Regions from separate parts of the Kluyvera huaxiensis genome, predicted to be linked through region 1. Evidence: predicted binding sites of a transcription regulator. Region 1 holds the regulator's gene; each other region holds the start of a gene.
The links. The regulator sigma-54, encoded in region 1, starts transcription at its own class of promoters, with help from an activator protein. The targets are predictions, from matches to a motif close to GTTGGCACANNTTTCGCTNT.
Positions count from the first base shown of each region.

Region 2: a site for sigma-54 is predicted at 3,280-3,299, ahead of ABOC97_RS18710 (branched-chain amino acid ABC transporter substrate-binding protein). Genes of this name have one in related genera too.
Region 3: a site for sigma-54 is predicted at 4,560-4,579, ahead of hydN (electron transport protein HydN). Genes of this name have one in related genera too.

Region 1 covers NZ_JBEFLV010000004.1:62,615-72,825, forward strand. The annotation lists gene mtgA (monofunctional biosynthetic peptidoglycan transglycosylase) at 110-829, shown strand; gene npr (PTS phosphocarrier protein NPr) at 891-1,163, opposite strand; gene rapZ (RNase adapter RapZ) at 1,160-2,014, opposite strand; gene ptsN (PTS IIA-like nitrogen regulatory protein PtsN) at 2,048-2,536, opposite strand; gene hpf (ribosome hibernation promoting factor) at 2,594-2,881, opposite strand; gene rpoN (RNA polymerase factor sigma-54) at 2,904-4,337, opposite strand; gene lptB (LPS export ABC transporter ATP-binding protein) at 4,382-5,107, opposite strand; gene lptA (lipopolysaccharide ABC transporter substrate-binding protein LptA) at 5,114-5,668, opposite strand; gene lptC (LPS export ABC transporter periplasmic protein LptC) at 5,637-6,212, opposite strand; gene kdsC (3-deoxy-manno-octulosonate-8-phosphatase KdsC) at 6,209-6,775, opposite strand; gene kdsD (arabinose-5-phosphate isomerase KdsD) at 6,791-7,777, opposite strand; gene ABOC97_RS05835 (calcium/sodium antiporter) at 7,792-8,766, opposite strand; gene mlaF (phospholipid ABC transporter ATP-binding protein MlaF) at 8,955-9,767, shown strand; gene mlaE (lipid asymmetry maintenance ABC transporter permease subunit MlaE) at 9,775-10,211, shown strand, end outside.
Region 2 covers NZ_JBEFLV010000020.1:58,802-69,012, reverse strand. The annotation lists gene uvrC (excinuclease ABC subunit UvrC) at 1-391, shown strand, start outside; gene pgsA (CDP-diacylglycerol--glycerol-3-phosphate 3-phosphatidyltransferase) at 447-995, shown strand; tRNA gene ABOC97_RS18730 (tRNA-Gly) at 1,147-1,222, shown strand; tRNA gene ABOC97_RS18725 (tRNA-Cys) at 1,266-1,339, shown strand; tRNA gene ABOC97_RS18720 (tRNA-Leu) at 1,352-1,438, shown strand; gene ABOC97_RS18715 (serine hydrolase domain-containing protein) at 1,693-2,898, opposite strand; gene ABOC97_RS18710 (branched-chain amino acid ABC transporter substrate-binding protein) at 3,437-4,558, shown strand; gene ABOC97_RS18705 (ABC transporter permease subunit) at 4,624-5,538, shown strand; gene livM (high-affinity branched-chain amino acid ABC transporter permease LivM) at 5,548-6,837, shown strand; gene ABOC97_RS18695 (ABC transporter ATP-binding protein) at 6,834-7,712, shown strand; gene ABOC97_RS18690 (ABC transporter ATP-binding protein) at 7,709-8,425, shown strand; gene ABOC97_RS18685 (YecA/YgfB family protein) at 8,521-9,189, shown strand; gene tam (trans-aconitate 2-methyltransferase) at 9,231-9,992, opposite strand; gene ABOC97_RS18675 (Glu/Leu/Phe/Val family dehydrogenase) at 10,097-10,211, opposite strand, start outside.
Region 3 covers NZ_JBEFLV010000008.1:21,440-31,650, forward strand. The annotation lists gene hypF (carbamoyltransferase HypF) at 1-1,785, opposite strand, end outside; gene fdhF (formate dehydrogenase subunit alpha) at 1,791-3,941, opposite strand; gene hydN (electron transport protein HydN) at 3,978-4,523, opposite strand; gene ABOC97_RS10165 (LacI family DNA-binding transcriptional regulator) at 4,669-5,682, opposite strand; gene ascF (PTS cellobiose/arbutin/salicin transporter subunit IIBC) at 5,948-7,405, shown strand; gene ABOC97_RS10175 (6-phospho-beta-glucosidase) at 7,425-8,849, shown strand; gene hycI (hydrogenase maturation peptidase HycI) at 9,144-9,623, opposite strand; gene ABOC97_RS10185 (formate hydrogenlyase maturation HycH family protein) at 9,648-10,058, opposite strand; gene ABOC97_RS10190 (NADH-quinone oxidoreductase subunit B family protein) at 10,055-10,211, opposite strand, start outside.

The DNA.
Region 1 (10,211 bases):
AATAAGATAGCAAATCTTATAATGATTGTTACGTGAATCAGTAAAATGTGTGAACCATAGCGTCTTAATCAGAAATATTAATCAGTGTCAGAGGGTTAGCGTGAGGAAGATGGCTTTTAGAAGAGTAGCGGGGCTTAAACGTCTGTTAGGGCGTCTGTTGTTGCTGCTGGCACTTTTCTGGGGCGGCGGCATTGCGCTATTCAGTATTTTACCGGTTCCATTTTCTGCAGTGATGATTGAACGTCAGGTTGGGGCGTGGCTAACGGGAAACTTTAGCTACGTTGCTCATTCGGATTGGGTCAGCATGGATGAGATGTCACCGTGGATGGGGCTGGCGGTGATTGCCGCAGAAGATCAGAAATTCCCCGATCACTGGGGGTTTGATGTATCGGCAATTGAAAAAGCGCTGGCCCACAATGAGCGCAACGAAAACCGTATTCGCGGGGCTTCTACTCTGTCGCAGCAGACGGCGAAAAATCTGTTTCTGTGGGATGGACGAAGCTGGGTGCGCAAAGGCTTAGAGGCCGGTCTGACGCTCGGTATTGAGACCGTGTGGAGCAAGAAGCGCATTCTGACCGTCTACCTGAATATCGCCGAGTTTGGCGATGGCGTGTTTGGCGTGGAGGCGGCGTCTCAGCGCTACTTCCACAAACCGGCTAGCAAAATGACGATGGCGGAAGCGGCGCTGCTTGCTGCCGTGCTGCCAAACCCGATTCGTTTCAAGGCTAATGCGCCGTCAGGCTATGTGCGCAGTCGTCAGGCGTGGATTTTACGCCAGATGAGGCAGTTGGGTGGGGAAGGGTTTATGCGGGAGAATAAGCTTTATTAGCCTGATTCACGTGGTGTTACCCAGCTTGTAGCCGAATGGCGGCGCAAGCGCCCCATCCGGTCTAGTCTTCGTCGAAACCGGCGTTAAACAGCGCGATCACCGCTGCCAGCGCTTCGACTTCCTGCGGCCCGGTGGCTTCGACTTCAATCTGCCGCCCTTTGGCCGAGTCCAGCATCAGTAGCGCAATCACGCTGTTGGCTTCCGCTTCGGTGCCTTCATCATTACGCAGCAGCACTTCAGCGTCGAAATCCTGCATCAGTTCGAACAGCTTCATGGCTGGGCGGGCGTGCATGCCCAGCTTATTGGTGATTTCAACGGTCTGCTTTACGGTCATGATTTACGTTTTTCCAGCGTCCGATGACGAGACTGCACGTTCTTACCGCGCGAGCGGAAGTAGTCAGCCAGCTGTTCGGCAACATAGACCGAACGGTGCTTACCGCCAGTACAACCAATGGCTACCGTTAAATAGCTGCGGTTGTTGGTTTCCAGCATAGGTAACCATAGCTCAAGATAGCTACGCGTCTGGTAAATAAAGTTGTGTACTTCCGTATGGCGATCGAGGAAGGCGGCTACCGGCTTATCGAGCCCGGTCATTGGGCGCAGCTTCGGATCCCAGTGTGGGTTTGGCAGGAAGCGCACGTCAAAGACGTAATCAGCGTCAATTGGAATACCGTGCTTGAAGCCGAAGGACTCAAACACCATCGTCAACTCGCGTTCACGTTTACCCAGCAGGCGGGTACGCAGCATTTCAGCCAGCTCGTGGACGGACATTTCAGAAGTATCAACGATGAGGTCGGCGCGCGAGCGCAGCGGTTCCAGCAGATTGCTCTCTTCATCGATGGCGCTTTCCAGCGACAGATTTTTACTCGACAGCGGATGCAAACGGCGAGTGTCGCTGTAGCGACGAATCAGCGTGTTGCGGTCGGCATCAAGGAACAGTAGCTGAGGTGAGAAGTTCTCCGGCAGACTTTCCATCGCCCGTTCGAAGATTTCCGGTGATTCCGGCATGTTACGCACGTCGATGCTGACGGCCGCCGATATTTCACGATCGGCCAGGGTTTTTGCCAGCTCAGGCAGCAGCACAACCGGGAGGTTGTCGACGCAGTAAAACCCCATATCTTCCAGCGCGCGCAGGGCAACAGACTTTCCCGAGCCAGAGCGGCCGCTGACGATCATCAGTACCATGTACCGTTTCTCCTCAGTACGATGTGATGTCCATTATTCATCATCGTGGGTTTCCGTATCGGTGATGATTTGATAGAGCTCTTCGTCGCTCTGCGCCGAGCGCAGACGGCGACAAATGGTTTTATCCGCCAGACGTTTCGCCACCAAAGAGAGCGTATGCAGGTGGGTTTTGGTCTGGTCGGCCGGCACCAGTAGCGCAAACAGCAAATCAACAGGCTGATTATCGATGGCGTCGAAGGCAATCGGCGTTTCCAGTTGCACAAAGACACCCACCGCGCGCAGCGTATCCTCTTCCAGTTTACCGTGAGGAATAGCGATGCCGTTGCCGATGCCGGTACTGCCCATCTTTTCACGGGTCAGAATGGCTTCGAACACCACCTGCGGAGGCAGGCTAAGCTGTTTAGCCGCCAGCTCGCTGATGATTTCCAGCGCACGTTTTTTACTCTGACAGTGCACTGCACTGCGGGTACATTCCTGGTTAAGGACATTGCTCAGTTGAAGAGCCGAATCATTATTTGTCATAATTTCACCTAAGCACCGCCCGATATGCGGGGGCATATCGGGCGATCGCTCGGACAATCAGTGTTGTTTTAGTTTATCTTTGTGTTTATTCAACTGTCTCGACAGTTTGTCGATCAAGCCGTCGATGGCGGCGTACATATCCTTCCCTTCCGCACTGGCATGAAGTTCGCCGCCGTTAACATGCAATGTTGCATCCGAGATGTGCGTCAATTTTTCCACTTTTAACACAATATAGACCTGATTGATCCTCTCGAAATACTGTTCGAGCTTAACGAATTTCGCATTGACGAATTCGCGCATCGCTTCGGTAATTTCGACGTTGTGTCCAGTGATGTTGAGCTGCATAGTGTCTTCCTTATCAGTAGAGTCAGACCAGTTGTTTACGCTGGTTAGACGGCGGGATGGATAAAGACTCTCGGTACTTTGCAACGGTACGCCGTGCCACCATGATACCCTGTTCAGAGAGCAGGGTGGTCAGTTTACTGTCGCTCAGTGGTTTCGCGGGATTTTCCGCGGCAATTAATTTCTTCACCAATGCGCGAATTGCCGTGGAAGAGGCTTCGCCTCCGCCTTCGGTACTCACGTGGCTGGAGAAGAAATACTTAAGCTCAAAAATGCCCCGTGGGCTATGCAAATACTTTTGCGTGGTAACACGCGAAATCGTGGACTCGTGCATCTCGACGGTCTGGGCGATATCCGCCAGCACCATCGGTTTCATATGTTCTTCGCCGAGATCGAAAAAGGCCTGCTGCTGTTCAACGATGCAGCGACTGACGCGCAGCAGAGTATCGTTACGGCTCTCAAGACTCTTAATCAGCCATTTGGCATCCTGCAGGTTGCTGCGGATAAACTGGCTATCGGCGTCGTTACGGGCGTTATTACACATACCAGCGTAGTGCTGGTTTATCTGCAAACGCGGAATACTGTCGGCATTCAGCTCAACCATCCAGCGGCCGTTGACCTTACGGACCAATACGTCAGGAATCACGTATTCCGGCTCACCGGTCTGGATCGACTGGCCCGGGCGCGGATCTAACGATTGAATTAGATCGACGGCTTCCTTCAATACGTCTTCTTTCAGACGCGTGACGCGCATAAGCGAGCGGAAGTCATGGTTGGCGAGGAGATCAAGATGCTCGGCAATGATCAGCCGTGCTTCGGTAATTCGCGGTGTGTCTGGGCTGAATTGTGAAAGCTGGATCAACAGGCAGTCACGCAGATCTTTAGCGGCTACGCCAACCGGATCGAAGCGCTGGATACGTTTAAGAACCGCTTCCACTTCATCAAGGCCGATTTCGTCATTGCCGATACTCTCACGAATATCTTCCAGCGTGACGGTGAGATAGCCCGTTTCATCTACGGCATCAACAATCGACGTGGCAATGGCGCGGTCGGTGTCGGTAAACGGCGTCAGCTCAACCTGCCACATCAGATAGTCCTGCAAGGACTGGGTGGTTTCACCCTGATAGACCGGCAGCTCGTCGTCCTGATAATCAACCCCGGTGCCTGACGGCGTCCCGGCGGTGTAGATTTCATCCCAGCTAGCGTCTAGCGGCAGCTCTTCAGGCATCTCTGCCTTTTCCAGCGCGTCGACGCTATCCAGCGTTTCGGTATCAACGGTTTCCTGGGTTTCTACTTCCTCGTGAAGATCGGTTTGCTCAAGCAGCGGATTGCTTTCCAGTGCTTGCTGGAGTTCTTGCTGAAGTTCCAGCGTTGACAATTGCAACAGACGGATCGCCTGTTGCAACTGCGGCGTCATGGCAAGCTGTTGGCTGAGCCTTAATTGCAAACCTTGCTTCATGTTCAGAACGAATCTCTCCCGCTAACGTCGTTAACCATACCCTATCAGAGTCTGAAGTCTTCCCCAAGATACACGCGTTTAACTTGTTCGTCTTGTAGGATCTCTTGAGGTGTTCCGTGGGCAATCAAATGCCCCTGGCTGACGATATAGGCGCGCTCACAGACCGCTAATGTTTCGCGCACATTATGGTCGGTGATAAGGACGCCAAGGCCGCTGTCGCGCAGGTGTTCGATAATACGTTTGATGTCGATAACAGAGATCGGGTCAACGCCGGCAAACGGTTCATCCAGCAGGATAAATTTAGGGTTTGCCGCCAGCGCACGGGCAATTTCTACACGGCGGCGCTCACCACCGGAGAGTGCCTGGCCTAAGTTGTCACGCAGGTGTTCAATGTGGAACTCTTCCATCAGCTCTTTGGCGCGGTCTTCACGCTGTTCGGCGCTCAGATCGTCACGGATCTGTAGCACCGCCATCAGGTTGTCATAGACGCTCAGACGACGGAAAATAGAAGCTTCCTGCGGCAGATAGCCAATCCCGCGACGGGCACGGGCGTGCAGCGGTAGTAAGCTGATGTCTTCATCATCGATGATGATATTGCCGGCGTCGCGCGGAACAATCCCTACCACCATGTAGAAGGTAGTGGTTTTACCCGCGCCGTTAGGCCCGAGAAGGCCGACAATCTCACCGGAATTCACGGTCAGACTGACATCTTCCACGACGCGACGGCCTTTGTATGCTTTCGCCAGGTTTTTTGCAGTTAATGTCGCCATAACGAATTAGTTACTCTTTTTCTGGGCCGGGGCCTGGCCTTTGGATTTGTCCTGAATCTGCGACGGAACCAGAACGGTGGTGACGCGTTTACCTTTGTCGCTAAACGCCTGCATTTTCTGCTCTTTCACCAGGTAGGTAATCTTGTCGCCTTTAATATTGCTATCAAGCTGCTCAAGATAAGCGTTGCCGGTCAGCACCACGAAATCGTTCTGCAGTTCATAGTGCATTTTTGACGCATGGCCTTTCACTGGTTTGCCGTTGTCCTGCATCTGGTAGAAGGTCGCCGGATTACCGTAGCCGTCGATCACCTCTTTGCCCTTTTGATCCGCCGGGCGAGTCACCACGACTTTGTCGGCATTAATTTTGATCGTGCCCTGCGTCACCACCACGTTGCCGGTGAAGGTAACAATATTGCCCTGCATATCCAGCGACTGCTGATCGGATTCAATATGAATCGGCTGATCGGTATCTCCGGTAAGCGCCATTGCCGGCAGGCTAGCCGCTAACAAGGAACCCGCGAGCGCCAGCTTAAGGCTGAGTTTGTTTGTTCTGAATTTCATAAGAGGTTCTAACCTTTTCAATCAGCTCGGCGGTTTTGCTGCGTAAATTGCCGCGCATTTTCAGGCCGCTGGAATTAAATGATGTTCCGTATAACGTCACGAGGTCGTCAGAGGCAACGTCCTGAGTAATCAGGTTCACCTGGGCATTATCCGTCGTAATCTTACGCAGTTGTGCATCTTCTGTCAGCGCGTTGATTTCAACGTGCCCGTAGAGGTACAGCATGCGATCGTTAGTCAGTTTGGCTTTATCTGCTTTAATCGACCAGGTTGGTACTTTATTAGTATCAAAAGTTGTCAGTACCGGGCGGGTAAACCACGACAGTGCCTGATCGGAAAAATACTCCACGTGCTCGGCAATTAACCGGTAGCTGAGCGCGCCTTCCGGGCTGTAAACCACGGTATCGGTATGTTCGCTTTGATAGGTCGGATCATTGGCATTCGCCACATACTGGCTGGTATCGTCCTTGTCGGCAAGATTCAGGCCGATGAGGACCAGTGCCGTCAGTGCGAGCAGAATAATCACCCAACGTCTGGTTTTACTCATATCGATTGCCCTTTGGCTTCGTCCAGCTTACCTTGTGCCAGCAGTAACAGGTCGCACACTTCGCGGACAGCGCCGCGGCCACCCGCAATACGGGTGACGTAATCTGCGCGTGGCAGCAGCAGCGGGTGCGCATCGGCAACGGCGACGCTTAAGCCGATTTCTGCCATCACCGGCCAGTCAATCAAATCGTCGCCAACGTAGGCAACTTCATCCGGCTGCACGTCGAGCTTCGCCAGCAGTTCGCGGTAGGCGATGAGCTTATCTGACTGCCCCTGATAGAGATGGGTGATGCCAAGCGTTGTGCAACGGTCTTCTAACAGTTTAGCTTTTCGCCCGGTAATAATCGCCACATCGATACCTGAGGTGAGGGCGCAGCGAATACCGTAGCCATCACGCACGTTGAAGGCTTTTAGCTCTTCACCGTTGTTACCCATATAGATAAGGCCGTCCGAGAGCACCCCGTCAACATCGAGGATCAACAGGCGAATTTTTTCCGCCTGCGCAATAAATTGTGGGCTCACCGGGCCATAACAGGTGGCGACCGGGGTAACAGCATGACTCATTCTTTATATCCTTGATTACACTACGCCTGCGCGCAGTAGGTCGTGCATATGTATCACACCTAGCAGATGGTCGCCATCGGCAACCAGCACGCAGGTGATATGACGTGATTGCATCAGGTTCAGGGCGTCCACCGCCAGCATTCCTGGGCGAATACGAATACCGCCCGGCGTCATCACGTCGGCAATGCCGAGAGTGCGAACGTCAACGCCATTTTCGAAGATCCGGCGCAGGTCACCGTCGGTGAAAATGCCTTTAATCTGCATATTGTCATCGCAGATGGCGGTCATACCCAGGTTCTTACGGGTAATTTCCAGCAGCGCATCGCGCAGCGAAGCATCGATGCTGACGTGCGGAATTTCATCGCCAGTGTGCATGATATCGTTAACCCGCAGCAGCAGCTTGCGGCCGAGTGCGCCACCGGGGTGTGACAGAGCAAAATCTTCTGCCGTAAAGCCACGTGCTTTTAATAGCGCGACGGCAAGGGCATCGCCCATCACCAGTGCCGCGGTAGTGCTGGAGGTCGGCGCCAGCCCTAACGGACAGGCTTCGCGCGGTACCTTCACGCACAGATGAATATCGGCGGCACGCCCCATGCTGCTGTCAGGCTTACTGGTCATGCAGATAAGCGGCACGCGCAGGCGTTTCAGCACCGGGATCAGCGCCAGAATTTCATTGGACTCGCCGGAGTTGGACAGGGCGATAACCACGTCCTGCGGCGTGACCATGCCTAAGTCACCGTGAGCCGCTTCGCCGGGATGGACGAAGAACGACGAGGTCCCCGTGCTGGCAAAGGTCGCCGCCATCTTACGGCCAATATGCCCGGACTTGCCCATCCCCATCACCACGACTTTGCCGCTGCAGTAGAAAATCTTCTCGCAGGCGTCGCTGAAATCCTGATTAATGTATTGATCGAGCTGTTCCAGCCCTTCCCGTTCAATCTCCAGAACTTCTTTTCCCGCCTGCAGGAAATCGAAATTCGGCTGCAAATCTATTTGCGACATAGTGTTATCCCGATTCATTCGATGAAAAGCGGCGTGCCCCAACAGAGCAGTGCCAGCCATACCATAAATCCGCCGATCAACAGCAAGCCCGCGCCACGGCCTATCTGGCGGCGGCGCCAGCACAGTAGGGCGAAAACAACGCTGACCAATACCATTACGCCATAGTCTCGACTGAACGCGAGTGGGTTAAATTGTCCTGGCGCGATAACGGCAGGGATCCCCAAAACGATAGCGATATTAAAGAAATTGGAGCCGATGATATTGCCGACAGCGATATCATTCTCGCCTTTACGTACCCCGGCAATTGCGGTGGCCAGTTCAGGCAGACTGGTGCCTAGCGCCACAATAGTCAGGCCAATGGTCAGTTCACTCATGGCGAAATAGTTCGCCATCACCGTGGCATTATCTATAACCATGCGGGTCGCCATTGGCATGATGATGAGTGCGACACCAAGCCATAAGCAGGCGACGGGTAACGAACCGTCGCGCGGCAGCTCGGCTAGCTGCTCCTGCGTAAATTTGTCATTACCCTGACGTTCGGCCAGCCGGGCTATTTTAATGATAAACAACAGCCACAGGACGGTGAGAATAAATAAAAACATGCCGTCGAGGCGGGACAGCTCGCCATCATACAACACATATCCTGCCAGCAGGCTCACTACCAACATTAGCGGTATTTCGCGGCGCAGGATATCAGAATGCACGGTAAACGGGTGGAACAGCGCGGTGAGCCCGAGGATCAGCAGGATATTGACGATATTGGATCCGATAGCGGTACCGATGGCCACATCGACCTGCCCGTGAAGCGAGGCGGCGGCGGAAACAATAATTTCCGGTAGCGATGTGCCTATACTGACAATAGTCATGCCAATAATCAGCGGCGGGATCCCTAAAGCACGGCAAAGAATTGACGCGGAATACACCAGGCGGTCAGCGCTGTATACCACCAGAAGTAAACCAATAATTAACAGAGCCGTAGCTAAGAGCATCTAAAATCCTTTATTCGGGTATAATCGTCGGCCCGCACATCTGGGCGTAACGAATTCCTAATTTTGACTTTATGCGCAGGAAAAGTAAAACAAATGCCAGATTTCGTTAACCAGAGCGGTTAGGATTCTGTAAGAATGCAGGGGCAAGCAGGAGTTTGCCCTAGTTAAGGACCTGGAAAGGTAAGCCTATGAGCCAAAATCTAGCGAATCTGGTCGATATGCGTGACGTCACGTTTTCTCGTGGCAATCGCGTCATTTTCGACAACATATCGCTTTCGGTGCCACGCGGCAAAATCACCGCGATAATGGGGCCGTCGGGGATTGGCAAGACCACGCTGCTGCGCCTTATTGGTGGGCAGATCCCCCCGGATAGCGGAGAAATCCTCTTTGACGGTGAGAACGTGCCGCAAATGTCGCGCTCCCGTCTTTATACCGTGCGTAAGCGCATGAGTATGCTGTTTCAATCGGGTGCATTGTTCACCGATCTGAACGTGTTTGATAACGTCGCCTACCCGATTCGTGAGCATACCAATTTGCCCGCGCCGTTGCTGAAAAGCACGGTGATGATGAAGCTGGAGGCCGTCGGCCTGCGCGGTGCGGCGAAGCTAATGCCATCTGAGCTGTCCGGCGGCATGGCGCGACGCGCTGCGCTGGCGAGAGCCATTGCGCTTGAGCCGGATCTCATCATGTTTGATGAACCGTTTGTTGGTCAGGATCCCATTACCATGGGCGTACTGGTTAAGCTGATTTCCGAACTCAACAGTGCGCTGGGTGTCACCTGTATTGTGGTTTCTCACGATGTGCCGGAAGTGCTGAGTATTGCGGATTTCGCTTACATCATGGCAGACCAGAAAATCATCGCTCACGGTAGCGCCACCTCGTTGCAGGAAAACGCCGATCCTCGAGTGCGCCAGTTCCTCGACGGTATCGCCGATGGCCCGGTGCCATTCCGTTTTCCTGCGGGCGATTATCGCCGCGACCTCATCGGTACAGGGAGCTAAACGACTCATGCTGTTAAATGCACTGGCAGCGCTTGGACATCGCGGAATTAAGACCATCGCGACGTTTGGGCGAGCTGGGTTAATGTTATTCAATGCCGTTGTTGGCAAGCCGGAGTTTCGCAAGCATGCGCCGCTGCTGGTTCGCCAACTGTACAACGTCGGCGTACTTTCGCTGGTCATCATCATCGTGTCGGGTGTGTTTATCGGCATGGTGCTGGGGCTACAAGGGTATCTGGTGCTGACCACCTATAGCGCTGAGACCAGTCTCGGCATGCTGGTGGCGCTATCGCTGCTACGTGAGCTAGGACCAGTTGTTGCCGCACTGCTGTTCGCCGGGCGCGCCGGTTCGGCGCTGACCGCCGAAATCGGTCTGATGCGCGCCACCGAGCAGCTTTCCAGTATGGAAATGATGGCGGTGGATCCCCTGCGTCGTGTGATCTCTCC
Region 2 (10,211 bases), on a different contig from region 1:
GCTGGACGTGCCGTGGGATAAACACCATCCTCTGCTCCTGGGCGTCGCTAAAGGCAGCGATCGTAAAGCCGGGCTGGAGACACTATTCTTTGAACCGGAAGGTGAGGGGTTTAGTTTGCCGCCGGACTCACCCGCGCTGCATGTGATTCAGCACATTCGCGATGAATCGCACGATCACGCCATTTCTGGCCATCGTAAGAAACGGGCGAAGGTGAAGAGCACCAGTACGCTGGAGACGATTGAAGGAGTGGGGCCGAAACGGCGTCAGATGTTGCTCAAGTATATGGGCGGTTTGCAGGGTTTGCAGCAGGCAACCATCGATGACATCGCGAAAGTGCCCGGAATATCGCTTGGGTTAGCAGAAAAGATCTTCTACTCGTTGAAACATTAGGGGCTCTGTAGCAACATAGGGCTAATATTTACTAACAACAGATAGTTACCACGCCATGCAATATAATATCCCTACATTGCTTACGTTGTTCCGCGTCATCCTGATACCGTTTTTCGTGCTGGCGTTCTACCTTCCCGTTGTCTGGTCACCGTTTGCCTGCGCGCTGATCTTCTTTATTGCCGCGATAACCGACTGGTTTGATGGTTATCTGGCCCGTCGCTGGAACCAAAGCACCCGGTTCGGCGCATTCCTCGATCCGGTTGCGGATAAAGTGATGGTGGCCATCGCGATGGTGCTGGTGGCTGAGCACTACCACACCTGGTGGGTAACATTGCCTGCGGCGACCATGATTGCTCGCGAAATTATTATCTCTGCGCTGCGTGAATGGATGGCGGAGCTGGGTAAACGCAGCAGCGTTGCCGTATCGTGGGTGGGGAAAGTGAAAACCACCGCGCAGATGACCGCACTGGTCTGGATGCTGTGGCGGCCAAATATGTGGGTTGAGTGGGCAGGAATTGCGTTATTCCTGGTCGCGGCGGTACTGACGCTATGGTCAATGCTGCAATATTTGAACGCTGCGCGCGGCGATTTGCTTCAAGAGTGATCGTTTCGCCGTTATTTTCAGCAAACGACACCAAGTTGCGAAAAATACCGTTGACTCACCGCGCCAGATAAGTAGAATGCAACGCATCGAACGGCAGCACTGATTGCCAGACGATAGCAAAATCAAGTGGTTAGCAAATCAACTTGATAATGCGGGAATAGCTCAGTTGGTAGAGCACGACCTTGCCAAGGTCGGGGTCGCGAGTTCGAGTCTCGTTTCCCGCTCCAAATTAAAAACATCGGCAGTTGCGGGTGTTATTAAAGCTTCAAAGGCGCGTTAGCAAAGCGGTTATGTAGCGGATTGCAAATCCGTCTAGTCCGGTTCGACTCCGGAACGCGCCTCCACTTTCTTCCCGAGCCCGGATGGTGGAATCGGTAGACACAAGGGATTTAAAATCCCTCGGCGTTCGCGCTGTGTGGGTTCAAGTCCCACTCCGGGTACCATGGGAAAGCAAAGAATAATCAAAGCAATAAGCAGTGTCGTGAAACCACCTACGGGTGGTTTTTTTGTTTTTGTACCTTTGCTTGATCATTCGATTTCGCCGTAAGGGCAGAGGCTCAGCGCATGCATTTTCGTAGAATCATCAACGAGAGTATAAGTTAACTCTGGTTTAGCTGGGCTGATTTCGCCTCGGTATACGAAATGATCATGCAATCTATCTCCTGGCAACCAGAGCGGAGATAGGCGGTACCGAAGTCTAATTTTTCGCGAAACGGTTGCCAGAGATATGGCGATCGTTTTTCGCCATATCTATCAATAGCGTCATGCCAATATAGTTGCTCCAGTTAAAAGCATTTTGCAGCACCACGACCGCATTGCCTTTTTCTTTATCAAAACCGATAAAGCTGGAGTAGCCGCCAATATAGCCTACTTGATAAGTGATTTTTTCCCGACCGATAAAATCGGTTACCCAGGCAAGATCCTGTGAACCATCGGGGCGTTGAAAATAGATATTGCTGACTTCGGAAAATACCACATCCAGCACGCTGTCGTCGGTTTTTGACACGTGATAGCGGGCATAGGCGATCAAATCTTCGGCGTTACTGTATAAACTCGCCGCCGCCACCATGTTATTGGTGAAATGCCAATCGGGAGTTAACTGTCCGCGCGGGATGAATTTGGGCTGGTCGCCTGCGTGACCAAGCGCTCGCTGTGGGAAACCTTGCAATTTCTGTGGAATAAAGCTGCTGTTAGCCATTTTTAGTGGTCGAAAAATAAAGAGCGACGCTAAAGTCTGTATATCCTCGCCAGTTTTATATTTTAGAATGTAACCGATAAGTGCATAGCCGAGATTGGAGTATTCCGGTGTTTTACTTTTTGGCGCTCGCCAGTCGGCTAAATAATGCAGCACGTTATTGCTATCCAGTTCGCCATAAAAATTTTCACCACTCCCTAAATAGCCGATGAATTTTTCCAGCATCCGAAAATCCATATTCTGGCGCGGCAGGCCGGAGGTGTGAGTGACCAGTTCCAGCAAGGAAATGTTTTGTGCATCTGCGCTGAGTGGCGTGCCTGGCGGTAACAGGGTCGCCAGTTTATCATCCCAACGGAGTTGTCCTTCGTTCACCAGGCATGCCACCACTTCTGCCGTTACCCCCTTGCTGAGAGAACCGAGGGCAAACAGGGTATCTGGCTTGACGGGGTAGCGATGGACTGCATCGGTTACGCCCCAGCTGTAAAACTGCGGCTCACCGTGATTGTGGATCACCGCGACGGTCATCCCAGAGACGCTTTTTTGCGTCATATAGTGACGTACCAGGCTATCAACGTCGCCATCCAGCGATTGATGAGTGAGGAGTTCCTGAGTACCTGCCGGGGAGGACATTTGTGAGAGCGTGCCGCAGCCGCTGAGTAGCGGGATAACAAACAGCATCCAGTGAAATCGGGTAGTAATGTTCTGCATACCTGTTGTTGTGTGGGTTGTCATCGGCGCGCGGGAAATGTACCACACTCGGCGCTCTTCAAACGCACTGTTTGCTATATTTTGGCCGCCAGGTCGGCTGTTTTCGTTGTTTTTCAGAACTATTACCCAGAACCATCCGGATGGTTTTCTTGTTTTTGTCCTCGGCCCCAGCTGCACCCTAAACATCCCGCGTTTGCACCATCAGCTAACATAACCCGTGCATTTTGCAGCAAAAATGCGCAAAGCGTGACTATTGCATTATTTATGTACTTTATTGTTAACCAGATGTGATCACCACCGTAATTTCACTTCATCGCACCGGAAGCCCCAAAACGGCGCTCTATACTCAAAATTGTCGAATTCCGGGCAGTGGTGCGCAAAGTTGGCAACCATTTTGCTTAATGATTTGGCCTGAAAAGCGTAAGGAAACCTCGCCGTTATCAGCAGGATATTGTCAGGATGTCGTTTGTTTGGTGAACGTGCCAGTCGTTCGGCTTCACACCGCTATGCATAAACCTCTTTGCTAAGGTAGATAATAATGTCGCTGAAATTGATTAGAAGTCCGCTTTCTCTTGTGTTGGCAGGTTGTCTGGTGACGGCGTTTTCCGCCCAGGCTGATATTGTGATTGGCGTTGCCGGGCCATTTACCGGGCCAAACGCCACTTACGGCGATCAGTACTGGCACGGTGCGACTCAGGCCGCGGAGGACATTAACGCCGCTGGGGGGATCAACGGCGAAAAAATTAAACTGGTACAGGGCGATGATGCCTGCGAACCGAAGCAGGCCGTGTCGGTGGCTAACCGTCTGGTCGATCAGGACAAAGTGCAGGCCGTCGTCGGTCATTTCTGCTCTTCTTCTACTATGCCTGCGTCAGAGGTTTACAGCGACGCAGGGATTATCGCTATCACCCCAGGCTCCACCAACCCGTTGATTACCGAACGCGGGATGAACGACATGTTCCGCATGTGCGGTCGTGATGATCAGCAGGGCGGAGTGGCCAGCGATTTCATCATCGACAAGCTCAAAGCCAAACGCGTGGTGATTATTCACGACAAAGACACTTACGGACAAGGGCTGGCAGATGCTACCCGTGCGGCGCTGGCCAAGCGCGGCGTGAAGGACGTGATGTATGAAGGGCTGTCGCGCGGTGAAAAAGACTTTAACGCACTAGTGACCAAAATTGGTGCCCAGAAACCGGACGTCGTGTTCTTCGGTGGCTGTCACCCGGAAGCGGGCCCGCTGGTGCGCCAGATGCGTGAGCAGGGGGTACAGGCAGCATTCTTCTCCGGCGATTGTATCGTCAATGAAGAGATGGTTACTGCGGCGGGTGGCCCACAGTATACCAAGGGCATCTATATGACCTTCGGCAAAGATCCGCGACTGCTCCCGGAGGGCAAAGCAGTTATCGAAAAATTCCGTGCCAACAAGTTTGAGCCGGAAGGCTACACCCTTTACTCCTATGCCTCTATTCAGGCCATCGCTGCGGCGTTTAAAGCTACCGGCGGTACCGATTCAACCAAAGCCAGCGCCTGGTTGAAAGCTAACCCGGTGGAAACCGTGATGGGCAAAAAAGCGTGGGACAGCAAAGGCGACCTGAAAGTCTCGGACTACGTCGTTTATCAGTGGGATGACAAAGGCAAATATAAAGAAGTCAAGTAACGCTCAGCGCCGGTATGGTGACATACCGGCGCTCAATAATAGGCCTATAACAAGAGCGCACGATGATGGAGACATTCTTTCTGCAGCAGTTAGTCAATGGCTTGACGCTCGGTTCAGTTTACGGATTGATAGCCATTGGTTACACCATGGTGTACGGCATTATTGGCATGATTAACTTCGCTCACGGCGAAGTGTATATGATCTCGGCTTACCTCTGCGCCATCGGTCTGGCGCTGCTGTCCTTCTTCGGTTTGCACTCATTCCCGCTTCTGATCCTCGGCACGCTGGTGTTTACCATCGTTGTTACCGGTGTCTATGGCTGGACGATTGAGCGCATTGCCTATAAGCCACTGCGCAACTCGACGCGCCTGGCACCGCTGATCTCCGCTATCGGCATGTCATTGATTCTGCAAAACTATGCGCAAATCAGCCAGGGGCCACGCCAGCAGGGCGTGCCGACAATGCTTGACGGCGTGCTGCGTCTGCATCTTGGCGAAGGATTTGTGCAAATAACCTATACCAAAATCTTTATTCTGCTGGCCTCGTTTGCCGGGATGCTGCTGCTGACCTGGATTATCGGCCACACCCGCTTAGGGCGGATGTGCCGCGCGGTGCAACAGGATCGCAAAATGGCCTCCATTCTGGGGATCAACACCGACCGGGTTATTTCACTGGTATTTATGATTGGTGCGGCGATGGCGGGCCTTGCCGGGGTGCTTATCACCATGAACTACGGAACCTTTGATTTCTACGCCGGATTTATTATCGGCATCAAAGCGTTCACCGCTGCGGTACTCGGCGGAATAGGCTCCCTGCCGGGGGCGATGCTCGGCGGGCTGCTGCTGGGGATTGCCGAAGCGCAGTTTTCCGGCATGGTGAACTCGGACTACAAAGACGTATTTTCCTTCGGTCTGCTGGTGGTGATCCTCATCTTCCGTCCGCAGGGCCTGCTCGGTCGCCCGATTGTGGCCAAAGTGTAGGAGCTGAACATGACGACTTTAACCGCTTCACACGATGGTTTTTCGCTTAAACGCTGCGTTCTGGACACCATTTTTTCCGGGCTAGTGGCATTAATTCTCTTTGGCCCCATCGTCGGCGTGGTGCTGGACGGCTATAGCTTTAACTTCGAAGGGCAACGGCTGGTGTGGATCATCGCGGCAGTGATGGTGGGACGATTTCTGCTTAGCGCGTTTCTGATGACCCAGACTGGACGCCGATTTGCCGCACGCTTTGAAGGCGATAGCGCCGGGGTGTACGTCCGTCCGGCGGGCTACAAAAGCCGGATGCGCTGGGTTATCCCGTTGATGTTGGCACTGGCTGTCTGCTTCCCGTTTGTCGCCACTAAATATGTGCTGACCGTCGCGATCCTGGGTTTGATTTATGTCCTGCTGGGGCTAGGACTCAACATTGTAGTCGGTTTGGCCGGTCTGCTGGATCTGGGCTACGTGGCCTTCTACGCCATTGGCGCCTATGGCCTCGCGCTGGGCTATCAGTATTTGGGGCTGGGTTTCTGGTCCATGTTGCCTATCGCGGCGCTGATGGCCGCTGCCGCCGGGGCGCTGCTCGGTTTTCCAGTCTTGCGTATGCACGGTGATTATCTGGCGATCGTCACGCTCGGTTTCGGCGAGATTATCCGTCTTATCCTCAATAACTGGCTGAGCTTTACCGGCGGCCCGAACGGGATCTCTGCACCGCCGCCAACCTTCTTCGGGCTTGAGTTTGGCCGCCGCGCCAAAGAAGGCGGCGTGCCGTTCCACGAGTTTTTCCATTTGAGCTACAACCCCAACATGAAGTTTATTTTTATCTACGCGGTGTTAGTGCTGGTGGTGTTGCTGGTGCTGTACATCAAACATCGCCTGACGCGAATGCCGATTGGCCGCGCATGGGAAGCGCTGCGTGAAGATGAGATTGCCTGTCGCTCAATGGGGCTAAATCACGTGCTGGTGAAGCTCTCAGCCTTTACCCTCGGAGCGTCAACGGCGGGGATTGCCGGGGTGTTCTTCGCCACTTATCAAGGCTTTGTGAACCCGACTTCATTTACCTTTTTCGAGTCGGCGTTGATCCTCGCCATCGTGGTGCTGGGCGGTATGGGCTCGACCGTCGGCGTGGTGCTGGCAGCCTTTGTCCTCACCGTCACCCCGGAACTGCTGCGCAGTTTTGCGGAATACCGCGTGCTGTTGTTTGGCGTGCTGATGGTGGTGATGATGATCTGGCGGCCACGCGGCCTAATCCGCATTAATCGCAGCGGCTATGCCGTGCGTAAAGGAGTCGCACCATGAACCGCGATGTGATTTTACGCGTGGAGCATCTGATGATGCATTTCGGCGGTATTAAAGCGCTAAACGACGTTAACCTCGAAGTGGAGCGCGGGTCGATAACCGCGCTTATCGGGCCAAACGGTGCGGGAAAAACCACGGTATTTAACTGTTTGACCGGTTTCTACAAAGCCTCCGGTGGCCATATTCTGTTTAATGCGCGGGGCAAAACCACCAACGTCATTCAGATCCTTGGGCAGAAATTCCAGCCGGGCGATTGGCTGAATCCGGCGCAACTTGGTTCTCGAGTCTTCTACAAAATGTTTGGCGGCACGCACCTGGTTAATCGGGCGGGGCTGGCGCGAACGTTTCAGAATATCCGCTTATTCCGGGAGATGTCGGTGGTGGAAAACCTGCTGGTCGCCCAGCATATGCAGGTCAACCGCAATCTGCTTGCCGGGGTGCTGAATACGCCAGCCTACCGCCGGGCGGAAAGTGATGCATTGGATCGCGCTTTTTACTGGCTGGAGGTGGTGGGTCTTGTTGATTGCGCTAACCGCCTGGCAGGAGAGATGTCATATGGCCAGCAGCGACGGCTGGAGATTGCGCGAGCAATGTGTACCGGGCCGGAGATTCTCTGCCTCGATGAACCTGCCGCCGGACTGAACCCGGTGGAGACGCTGGCGTTGAGCAAAATCATCCGTTTTCTGCGGGAACATCACGCGATAACCGTCTTATTGATTGAACATGATATGGGAATGGTGATGGAGATTTCGGACGATATTATCGTGCTTGATCATGGCGATGTGATTGCGCAGGGCAAAGCGGAACAGATTCAACATGACGAAAAGGTGATTGCCGCCTATCTGGGCGCCAGTGAAGATGAGGTTCATCTATGAGCGAGCCGATGCTGGAGTTTCGTGAAGTGGATGTGTTCTACGGCGTGATTCAGGCGCTTAAACAGGTGTCATTGCAGGTCAATAAGGGTGAAACCGTGTCGCTGATTGGCGCCAACGGTGCGGGAAAGTCGACGCTGCTGATGTCAATTTTCGGCCAGCCGCGGGTGCGCAGTGGGCAGATCTTGTTTAGCGGCGAAGATATCAGCCATAAATCGACCCACTTTGTCGCCTCGGCGGGCATTGCGCAGGCTCCCGAAGGGCGACGCATCTTCCCTGATATGACCGTCGAAGAAAATTTGCTGATGGGGACCATTCCAATCGGCAACAAATATGCAGCCGAAGATCTGCAAAGCATGTTCGATCTCTTCCCGCGTCTGAAGGAACGGCGTAAACAGCGGGCGATGACCATGTCCGGCGGCGAACAGCAGATGTTGGCGATTGCCCGTGCGCTGATGAGCCGTCCCAAGCTGCTGTTGCTGGATGAACCGAGTCTGGGTCTGGCGCCGATTGTGGTGAAACAGATCTTCCAGACGTTACGCGAGCTGGCGCGAAACGGCATGACCATCTTTCTGGTTGAGCAAAACGCCCACCACGCGCTCAAACTCTCGGATCGCGGCTACGTGATGGTCAACGGGCAAATTCGTCTTAGCGGCAGCGGCGAAGAACTATTGGGTAATGAGGATGTACGGAAGGCCTATCTGGGCGGCGTATAGCGAGATGGGGTAATGATGCTGGAGTTCAGCGGTAAACTCCTGCATCATTGCCGCCTGAATCTAGATACACGTCATCAACAACGATAGAGATAAGTATGAAAACGGGACCATTAACCGAAAGCGAACTGGAATGGCTGGACGAAACGATTGCTAAGTATGCCACCGATGCGTCAATTATCGACGTCTCCGAACTCGACGGTATGCTGACCGCAGTGCTTTCGTCACCGCTGGAGATTGAACCAGCCGAGTGGATGTTCGCCGTATGGGGTGGGGCCGAGCACGTGCCGCACTGGGCGACCGACCGCGAGCGCGATCGCTTTGTCAATCTGACGCTGCAGCATATGAGCGACATTGCCGATCGTCTGAATGATTATCCCGATCAGTTCGAACCGCTGTTTGGCACTCGCGAAGAAGAAGATCAGGAGCTGACCATCGTTGAAGAGTGGTGCTACGGCTATCTGCGCGGCGTGGGTATGAGCGATTGGACCGGTCTGCCGGAAGAACTGCAGGCGGCGCTGGATAATATTGCCCTGCACGGCGATGAAGAGAAAACCACCGAACTGGGTAAATTCACCGCCGAAGAGTACGTTGACAGCATCGATCAAATCCGCCCTTCGGCGCTGGCGCTGTATGACTACTGGATGGATAACCCAAAAGAAGCGCCGGTGCAGCAGCCGATTGTTAACGCGCCGAAAGTAGGCCGGAACGATCCGTGCCCGTGCGGCAGCGGAAAAAAATATAAGCAGTGCTGCTTAGCGAAATAAGCAAAAAGCCGCCTTCATCAGGCGGCTTTTTTTTGCCTGCTTCAGCGGTTAACCCGCCGGGCGACAATAAATAAACGTGGAAACGCCAACAGCACCTGACCATTTTTCTGCCGGGGATAATGCTCTTCCAGCAACTGCAGGTAGCGATGCAGGAAGGCCTGCTGATTGACGTTATCAAGATCCTGCAAATATGGGCGCAGCCCGGTGGCGCTTAACCACTCGATAATCGCCTGATGCGACGCCAGCGGGTGGAAATAGGTGGTTCGCCAGATATCCACCTCACAGCCGCTTTGCGTCAGCAAATCATAATAAGCCGCAACGCTCGGTAATGGCGTTCGCGCACGCGGTGGATGGCCCAGTTCATTGGCGACCTGACGCATTGACGCATGTGACGGTTCATGCCAGTTATCCGGCATTTGTACCGCGAGGACGCCGTCTTTTGCCAACAGTGATGCCAGATGGGGAAACAGCGCCTGATGGTCGGCCACCCATTGCAGCGAAGCGTTGGCGTAGAGCACATCCAGCGGCCGTTCCGGCTGCCACTCACTGATATTGGCATTAACAAACTGGCAGTCAGGCAATGCCTGCTGCGCCTTTTCCAGCATGGCGGGCGAATTATCCACGCCGGTAATCACCGCATCAGGCCAGACATCACGTAGCAGCTCGGTGCTGTTACCCGGGCCGCAGCCCAGATCGGCAATGTGTTTAGCTGAAGGTTTGGCGATACGAGCCAGCAACTCGGCCGCCGGGCGAGTACGTTCGGAGGCAAATTGCAAATACAACGAGGGATTCCAGTCGGCCATGCCTGACTCCTTTGGGTGTCATTAACGGCTTACAGCATAGCTCAGTGGGGGAGGTTTGGTAGAAGAAAGGCGGTGAGCCGCCGAAGCCGCTCACCGTTTTGGCATTAACCTGGGTAGATCCCGCGATCTTTACGGGCCAGCAGAATGCGCTCACATGCAACGATGTAGGCTGCGGTACGCAGAGAACAGGTCTTCTCCGCGGCTTTTTCCCAGACGTGT
Region 3 (10,211 bases), on a different contig from region 1:
AAACAGACGGCCACAGGAAGAGGCGCGCGAGCTGTTTATTCCGCGCGAAATCGCCTGCGCCAGCAGTGGCCAATTCTTTTGCTGCAGGCTTTGGGTTTCGGCGAAGGTCTGCCAGTCCGGCACAAACGCCAGGCACTGCGCAAGCCAGTTGCGCCACGGCTGACGCGCCGCCAGATCGCCGCCCGGCAGCGCCACCGCAGGCAGACCACCGAGATGTTCGCAGTGGCGATAGCTCACGCGCAGGCACTCGCCGCCCCACAATGCGCCGGACTCGCCGATGCCGATGCCGTCGAGCGCCATCGCAATCACTTCGCCACCGTCCAGCGGCCAATCATGTTCAGCCAGACAGGCGGCGATATGCGCGTGGTGATGCAGCACGCGCTGAACCGGCAGACCGCTGGTCAGCGCCCATTGCGATGAGCGATAACTGTCATGAAAATCGGCCACCACCGCCTGCGGGGTAAAATCATATATCGCCTGCATCAGGCGCAGCGCCTGCTGCCATTGGTTTTCCACGCCGTCATCGGTCAGGTCGCCAAAATGCTGGCTGACCACCGCCTGGTCGCCACGCGCCAGGCAGAAGGTATTTTTCATATCCGCACCGATGCACAGCATCGGCGGTACGTTGTGGAAGCCCGGCGGCAGCGGCAGCGCGTCCGGCACATAGCCGCGGGAACGGCGCAGCATTTCACCGCTCTGGCGTACCACCGAATCATCCATGCGCTGGACGATATCGCGATTATGCAGCAGGAAACCGTCGGCAATTTCGACGAGATCGCTTTGCGCTTGCTGATTGGTTAAGGCCGGCGGTTTGCCGCTCAGGTTGCCGGAGGTCATCACCAGCGGGCGCGCCAGCGCCTGCATCAGCAAATGTTGAAGCGGGTTGGCGGGAAGCATCACGCCAACTTCCGCCAGCTCCGGTGCAATCTCATCGCACAGACCGGAAAGGTTATTCTTCGCCACCAGCACAATCGGTGCGGCGGGGGTAATTAACAGCGATGCGGCCTCCAGCGGCAGAGCATCGGCGTTTGGCACCATCACCGCCAGCGGTTTGGCCGGGCGATGTTTACGAGCACGAAGTGTGGCAACCGCCTGTGAATTTCCCGCATCACAGGCCAGATGAAAGCCACCAAGGCCCTTTATCGCCACAATACCGCCCGCTTTCAGCAGGGCGACAGCGGCCTCAAGCGCCGCCTCTTTCTCCGCCCGCAGATCAGGGCTTTGCCATTGCAGCCACGGGCCACATTCGGCGCATGCCACCGGCTGGGCGTGAAAACGTCGGTCGTAAGGATTGCGGTACTCTGCCTCGCAGCTTTTGCACAGCGGGAACGCCGCCATCACCGTCAGAGGCCGGTCGTACGGCATGGCGTTGATGATGGTGAACCGCGGCCCGCAGTGGGTGCAGTTGATAAACGGATAGCGGTAGCGTCGCTCTCCGGGGTCATTCATCTCCGCGAGACAGGCGGGGCAGGTTGCCGCATCGGGGACGATTTGCGTACTCATCGCCCCCGCGCCGCTCTCACGAATCACAAAATCGGTGGGGATCGTCGGCCAATCAAACGGCTCAACGTGGGTACTATCAATGCGCGCAAGCGGCGGGCAGTGCTGATATAGCGCGGTGATAAAGTCCACCTCATCACCATACAATCGCAGCAGCACTCCGGCGCTGTCATTACAGACATCGCCAAGACGCTCGCGCAGCTTGGCCTGCTGCCAGACAAAGGGGCGAAAACCCACCCCCTGAACTTTGCCGCAGATGCGGATCTGCACACCGTTTGCACGCATTTGTTTTACCCGAGCGCCGCGACTTTCAGACGCGTTTTCATCGACTGATAGCTTTGTTGCGCATAGTTTTCGGCCCAGGTCTGATCGTCAATCGCTTCGACCTTCACCGCGCAGTATTTGGTTTCCGGCGTTTTCGAAATCGGATCGAGGTTATCCTGGGTCAGTTCGTTGCAGGCGCCAATCCACCATTGGTAGGTCATGTACACGCTGCCGTGGTTGATACGTTCGCTGACGTTGGCGCGGCTAATCACTTTGCCGCGACGTGAAGAGACCCACACCAACTGCTGATCACGAATATTCAGCAGCTGCGCATCCGTTGGGTTTATTTGCACGAACCCCGGCTCATCGGCCAGCGATTGCAGCGCCGCGCAGTTGCCGGTCATTGAACGGCACGAATAGTGGCCCACTTCACGCACGGTGCAGAGCACCAGCGGGTATTCCGCATCCGGGATTTCAGCCGGGGCGCGCCACTGTGCGGCAAACAGGTGTCCCTTGCCGTCCGGCGTCGCGAACTGATTACCTTCATACAGGTACTGGGTACCCGGATGATCGAGCGTCGGGCACGGCCACTGTACGTGGCCCATATCACCCATTTTCTCGTAGGTAACGCCGTAGAACAGCGGGCACAGCTCGCGCATTTCGTCCCAGATTTGCTGATTATCGTCGTAATGCATTGGGTAGCCCATTTCGCGGGCCAGCAGGCTGATAATTTCCCAATCACGTTTGACGTTGTAGGTCGGTTCGATAGCTTTTTCGAAGCGCTGGAAGCCACGGTCGGCGCAGGTAAAGACGCCACCATGTTCGCCCCACGAGGTGGCTGGCAGCAATACGTCGGCCTGCTCGGCGGTTTTGGTCATAAAGATGTCCTGCACCACCACGAAGTCGAGGGCTTCAAACCCTTTGCGCACCAGCCCTAAATCAGCCTCGGTTTGCAGCGGATCTTCGCCCATGATGTAGTAGGCTTTCACCTTCCCTTCCAGCGCCAGATGCGGCACTTCGGTAATACGCACGCCGACTTTGTCGTCCATCAGGCTGGCATCAATGCCCCACGCGTTGGCGAATTTCTCGCGGACTGCGGGGTCAACCACGTCCTGATAGCCCGGGAACTGGTTTGGCAGCACGCCCATGTCGCATGCGCCCTGGACGTTGTTTTGCCCACGAACCGGGCCAACGCCGACGCTTTCACGACCGAGATTACCGGTCAGCAGCGCCAGGCTTGCCAGCCCTTTCACCACGTCGACCGCCTGACCGAACTGGGTGACGCCCATCCCCCACATGATGGTGGCGGACGGTGCGGCGGCGTAGGTACGCATCGCCTGACGAACCTGCTGCGCCGGGATACCGGTCAGATGTTCTACCGCTTCCGGCGCGTAGTCTTTGACCACTTCGCGCATTTCATCAAGCCCGGTGGTAAAGCGCGCCACGTATTCCTGGTCGTAGAGATTCTCTTCCAGCAGCACGTGGGCAAAAGCGTTCACCAGCGCCATGTTGCTGCCGTTACGCATCTGCAGATGCTGGTCGGCGATACGCGCGGTTTCAATGCGCCGCGGATCGCAGACGATAATTTTGGCCCCTTTGTCTTTAGCCTTAATGACGCGACGCGCCACGATCGGGTGCGAATCCGCACAGTTGTAGCCAAAGACCAGCAGGCAGCGCGAGTTTTCGATATCGCCAATGCTGTTACTCATCGCGCCGTTGCCCAGCACGTCCTGCAACCCTGCCACCGACGGGCCGTGGCACACGCGCGCACAGCAGTCGACGTTGTTGGTATGCAGCACGCCGCGAGCAAATTTTTGCATCACATAGTTGGTTTCATTGCCGGTGCCGCGCGATGACCCGGTAGTCATAATCGCGCGCGGCCCGAATTTGGCTTTAATATCGCCAAGACGCTTCGCGGTGTAGCGAATCGCCTCATCCCAGCTCACGGGAGTGAATTTGCCGCCCTTTTCATAGCGGATCATCGGCTGTGTTAATCGTGGCGTCAGCAGCTTGGTATCGTTGAGGAAGTCCCAGCCGTAGTAGCCTTTCAGACACAGTTCGTTTTGGTTGGTTTTACCGTCAGCGGCTTCGGCACGGATAATTTTACCGTGGTCAACAACCAGTTTCAGCTTACAACCCGCGCCACAGTAAGGGCATACACTCGTGATTTTTTTCATCAATAACAGACCTGTTAAAAGAGAAATTAAGGGATTTTAAAAAGAGATCGACGTGGCGACATCAAGCGCAGTACGGCGGCGCTTTTCTGCACTCAGTTGCTCAAGTTTGTCGCGGTCAACGCAGAACAGCGCGTGGGTCGGGCAGGCTTCCATACAGGCTGGGCCGGCTTCGCGGTGGAAGCACAGGTCGCACTTGTTGGCTTCCGCTTTTTCCGCGCGAATTTTCAGTCCGGACCCCGTGTTACGCACCACAGGACGCACCACCACTTCCATCGCGCCGTACGGGCACGCCACAACGCAGGTTTTACAGCCAATGCAGCGTTCCTGCATGACGTGAATAAAACCTTTGTCGCGGATAATCGCACCGTTCGGGCAGACGTTGGCGCACGGGGCGTCTTCGCACTGGCGACAAGCGGTGGCGGTGGAAACATCCATCCCTTTAATAACGTGGATACGCGGCAGGAAAGATTGTGGTGTCAGGGCTGCGCAGTCCTGATCTTCCTGGTGGGAAACCACACATGCGACTTCGCATGTCCGGCAGCCAATACATTTACTCGCATCAGCAATGATGAAACGGTTCATCAACTTCTCCAGCAATGACAATGAATTGAGCGGGAGAATGCATTAATCGAGCCAACTTTTATCAAGCTGATTATTAACGTTATTTTTTGAAGAAGACGACAAGAAAGGCTGTCATCGTCATTAATGACGATGACAGTTGACGAGATTAGGCGTGAGGCCCAGAAACAATCGAATCGCGTTCAATCAGCTCGCCGGGGAAGGTCTGTTGATACTTAAAGTCACCGCCGTCGAGCATAAAAATAAGCCGGTTGATGGTCTCTTTAATCATCTGTGTGACCGGGATACGCACGCTCGATAGCGCCGGGATCATATAGGGCGCCAGCGCAATATCATCAAAACCAATCACCGACACCTGCTGCGGGACGCTGATGCCATGGGCGTGAAGTCGCTTGATGGCCCCTACCGCCATATCGTCATTGCTGGCGACCAGCGCGCTAAAGCTGACCTGACGTTCGCGCAGCGTATCCACCCCCGCCGCACCGGTCGCCGGGGTCCATTTTCCTTCGACAATCAGCTCGTCACGTACCGCAATGCCGTGCTTTGTCAGCGCATCTTTATAGCCGGAAAGACGCTCAATGCCGGTAGGCGAATCCAGCGAACCGGTGATAAAGGCGATGTCGCGGTGACCGCGGGCAATGAGTTTTTCCACCGCCTGCTGGCTGGCAGATTTCTGATCGCAGTAGACGCAGTGGCTGCTGTTGCGCCGCAGCCGACGGTTAATCACCAGCACCGGCTGTTGCTGCTGTTGAATAATATCGTCAATTTCGTCGACGCTTAAAAAGCGCGGATAAATAATGATGCCGTCGCAGCGCAGATCGAGCAGATACTGGATCGCCTCGCGTTCTTCCTGCGCGCTGTGTTTGCCATCCGCCAGAATCAGCCGCCGCCCCTGCGCTTCGGTCATGCTCGCGGCATGAAACAGCAGTTCGCTAAAGTAAACGCCGTGGTACAGCGTGTTAGTCACCACCAGCCCCAGCGTTTGGGTCTTTTTGGTCGCCAGATTGCGCGCCAGCAAATTCGGCCGATAGCCGCTCTCTTCTATCGCCAGAAACACCCGGTCTTTGGTCTCCTGGCTCACGTAGCCGTTTCCCGACAGCACCCGGGAGACGGTGGCTTTCGAGACGCCCGCCCGTCGCGCCACCTCCAGCATCGTCGTCATGATAGATATCCTTGAAAAATCATTTGCCCGCAGTGTACTTCACCGTTTGGTGTTTTTCAGCAACTGCGGAAGCGGTCGGAATTTAACCACAATCAGTTTGTGTGATCGGTTTCACGAATAAATTAAAAACAAAATTTATATCTTGAGATAACAAAATAAACACAAGATGATTATGTGGAACCGGTTTCCTATACAGCGTTTCATTCCCGCGTCATTCCCGGCGATGGACGAAAAGTACCCTACTGATAAAACAGGATAAAATCCGATGTCTAAAAATTATGCGGCTCTGGCGCAATCCGTCGTCGGCGCGCTGGGCGGCGTGGATAACATCACCGCCGTGACCCACTGTATGACTCGTCTGCGTTTCGTGCTGAAAGACGAAGCGCAGGTGGATAGCGCCACCCTTAAAGGCATCAGCGGCGTGATGGGCGTGGTGCGTAACGACAATCAGTGCCAGGTGATTATCGGCAACACCGTTTCACAGGCTTTCCGCGAAGTGGTAAGCCTGCTGCCGGGCGATATGCAGCCTGCTGCGCCGGTTGGGAAACCGAAGCTCACCTTAAAACGCATCGGCGCCGGGATCCTCGACGCGCTGATCGGCACCATGTCGCCGCTGATCCCCGCCATTATCGGCGGATCGATGGTTAAACTGCTGGCGATGATCCTCGAGATGAGCGGCGTGCTGCCAAAAGGCGCACCGACGCTAACCATTCTGACGGTGATTGGCGATGGCGCGTTCTTCTTCCTGCCGCTGATGGTTGCCGCTTCTGCGGCGGTTAAATTCAAAACCAATATGTCGCTGGCCATCGCTATCGCCGGGGTGCTGGTGCACCCGAGCTTTATTGAGCTGATGGCGAAAGCGGCGCAGGGCGAGCACGTTGAGTTCGCCTTTATTCCGGTAACGGCGGTGAAATACACCTACACGGTGATCCCGGCGCTGGTGATGACCTGGTGTCTGTCCTACATCGAGCGTTGGGTGGATAAAATTACCCCGGCGGTGACCAAAAACTTCCTCAAGCCGATGCTGATTGTGCTGATTGCCGCGCCGCTGGCGATCCTGCTGATCGGCCCTATCGGTATCTGGATCGGTAGCGCTATCTCCGCGCTGGTGTATACCATTCACGGCTATCTCGGCTGGCTGTCCGTCGCCATTATGGGCGCGCTGTGGCCGCTGCTGGTGATGACCGGGATGCACCGCGTCTTTACCCCAACCATCATTCAGACTATTGCCGAAACCGGCAAAGAAGGGATGGTGATGCCGTCAGAAATCGGCGCCAACCTGTCGCTCGGCGGCTCATCGCTGGCGGTCGCCTGGAAAACCAAAAACCCGGAACTGCGCCAGACCGCGCTGGCCGCAGCCGCGTCCGCCATTCTGGCCGGTATTTCTGAGCCTGCGCTGTACGGCGTCGCCATTCGTCTGAAGCGCCCGCTGATTGCTAGCCTGATTAGCGGCTTTATCTGCGGCGGTATCGCCGGTGCCGTCGGTCTTGCCAGCCATTCAATGGCTGCACCAGGCCTATTCACCAGCGTGCAGTTCTTCGACCCGTCAAATCCAATGACTATCGTCTGGGTCTTCGGCGTGATGGCGCTGGCAGTGGTGCTGTCATTCGTGCTGACGCTGATTCTGGGCTTTGAAGATATCCCGGTTGAGGACGCCGCCGCCGACGCGCGCAAGCGTCAGGCCACTCAGCCCGCAGGCAACACGGCCACACAAATTTCCTGATTTTTAAGCGAGGTAACGCATGTCGACATTTCCGCAAGGCTTTCTCTGGGGCGGCGCGCTAGCCGCCAACCAGGCCGAAGGGGCCTATCTTGAGGGCGGCAAAGGGCTGACCACCGTGGATATGATCCCCCACGGAAGCAACCGCCTGCCGGTTAAACTCGGCCAGGAAAAGCGCTTTGCGCTACGTGACGATGAGTTCTACCCGAGCCATCAGGCGATCGATTTCTATCATCGCTACAAAGAGGATATCGCCCTGATGGCCGAGATGGGGTTTAGCGTATTTCGCACCTCCATCGCCTGGAGCCGCCTGTATCCGAACGGCGATGAGCTGACGCCAAACGAAGAAGGCATTGCCTTCTATCGTGACCTGTTCCGTGAATGCAAAAAGTACGGCATTGAGCCGCTGGTGACCCTCTGTCACTTTGACGTGCCGATGCATCTGGTCACCGAATATGGTTCATGGCGTAACCGCAAAATGGTGGAGTTTTTCACCCGCTATGCGCGTACCTGCTTTGAGGCCTTCGACGGGCTGGTGAAATATTGGCTGACCTTCAACGAAATCAACATCATGCTGCACAGCCCATTCTCCGGTGCCGGGCTGGTGTTTGAAGAGGGCGAGAATCAGGATCAGGTGAAGTACCAGGCAGCGCACCACGAACTGGTGGCGAGCGCGTTGGCGACCCAAATCGCCCATGAGGTGAATCCGCGAAACCAGGTTGGCTGTATGCTGGCGGGCGGCAATTTCTACCCTTATTCCTGCAAGCCGGAAGACGTGTGGACGGCGCTGGAAAAGGACCGCGAGAATCTGTTCTTTATCGACGTGCAGGCGCGCGGCGCTTATCCGGCCTATTCCGCACGAGTGTTCCGCGAAAAAGGCGTGACCATCGCCAAAGAAGCCGGGGATGACGAAGCGCTGAAGCATACCGTCGATTTCGTGTCGTTTAGCTACTACGCCTCGCGCTGTGCGTCGGCGGAGATGAACGCCAACAACACCAACGCGGCGAATATCGTTAAGTCGCTGAAAAACCCTTATATCGAGGCCAGCGAATGGGGCTGGGGTATCGACCCGCTGGGTCTGCGTATCACCATGAACATGATGTACGACCGCTACCAGAAGCCGCTATTCCTGGTGGAAAACGGCCTGGGCGCGAAAGACGTGGTGAATGCCAACGGGCAAATTGACGACGATTATCGCATCAGCTATCTGCGCGAACACATCCGCGCCATGGGTGACGCCATTGAAGACGGTATTCCGGTGATTGGCTACACCACCTGGGGCTGTATTGACCTGGTGGCCGCGTCAACCGGCGAGATGAGTAAACGCTACGGGTTTGTCTACGTCGACCGCGACGACGCCGGGAACGGCACGCTGGCGCGCACGCGCAAGAAATCGTTCTGGTGGTATAAGAAGGTAATTGCCAGCAACGGCGAAGATTTAGCATAGAAGCCGGTTTTCCCCTCACCCTAACCCTCTCACCAAAGGGGCGAGGGGACCGTCAGTGCTTCGGTGTTAATACTGGTTTCAAATGGGAATACTGGCACATTGCGCCCCCTCTCCCTTTTTAAGGGAGAGGGCTGGGGTGAGGGTTCAACTCGGTGCCACAACATCCCCTCACCCTCTCCCCAAAGGGACGAAGGGACAGTCAGTGCTTCGGTGTTAATGCGGATTTCAGACAGGAAGACGGGCACATTGCGCCCCCTCTCCCTTTCAGGGAGAGGGCTGGGGTGAGGGTACAAACTACTCCTCGTCTTCAAACTCTGCTTCTAACTGCGCAAATCCACCGTGCCCTTTCCAGCCTTCCAGACGCTGATAAACCACTTCCACCGCATCTTTAATTGCCTGGGTCATCGGGTAATAAAAACCAACGATATCCGGCTGGATGCCAAGGAAAATCACCTCCCCCACATCTTCTTTCAGCTGATCGACCAGGTAGTTCAGCGGCATGTTATGGGTGGTCATCATAAACATTTCGGCGATGTCATCCGGGTCGATAATGCGCATCTCTCCGGGATTGAGCCCCATATCGGTAGCATCAACAATCAGCAGCCGCGACGGGTTCAGTTCGCGAATGGCTACGATATCATTTTCCGGCGCACTGCCGCCGTCTATCACAACCCACGCCCCTTTCGGCTGGGCCGCGCACATTTCTGCCAGCAGCGGGCCCGCGCCGTCGTCGCCCATCATGCTGTTACCGACACAGAGTAAAACGTCAGTCATGTTGATTCCTCAATCTTCAAAAATTCAGTCGCGCAGGCGACGCACCATCAAATAGATGGCGCTCTCCTGGTGGATGGCGTGCAGCATATTGAGCATCGACTGGCTCCACTCCTGCTGCGCCGATGTTTGTGACGCCCGCGCTTTATCAAACGCGTTCGCCAGCATCGACACGTGGTTGCTGTCGATAACGATTTCACCGTATTTCGGCACGCCTTCCATTTTACGCCGCGCCGTACTGCCCGCCTCCAGCGTGCCAATCCACGCCAGATATTCATCCCACGGGCAGGTCAGCGCGGCTTCGAGGCAGTCGATGACCCCGAGGTGGTGGCCAATCGCCAGGCTGTAATAGACAACCTGCTGCGCCTCATCGGGCGTGGCATCGTTCTCATCAATAAATTTACGGCTCAGTTGACTGAACACCACCTGTTCGCTCATCGAATGCGTGCCTCTTCTACTACGTGACTCAGTTGCGTGACGATTTCCGTCAGACGCGGATCGTTTTCCGTGGTCAGCCATTGCTGAACCTGGGCATCACCCTGGTTCAGATGCAGCATATAGTCGTCGGCAATCTGGCGACCATAGCGGTAT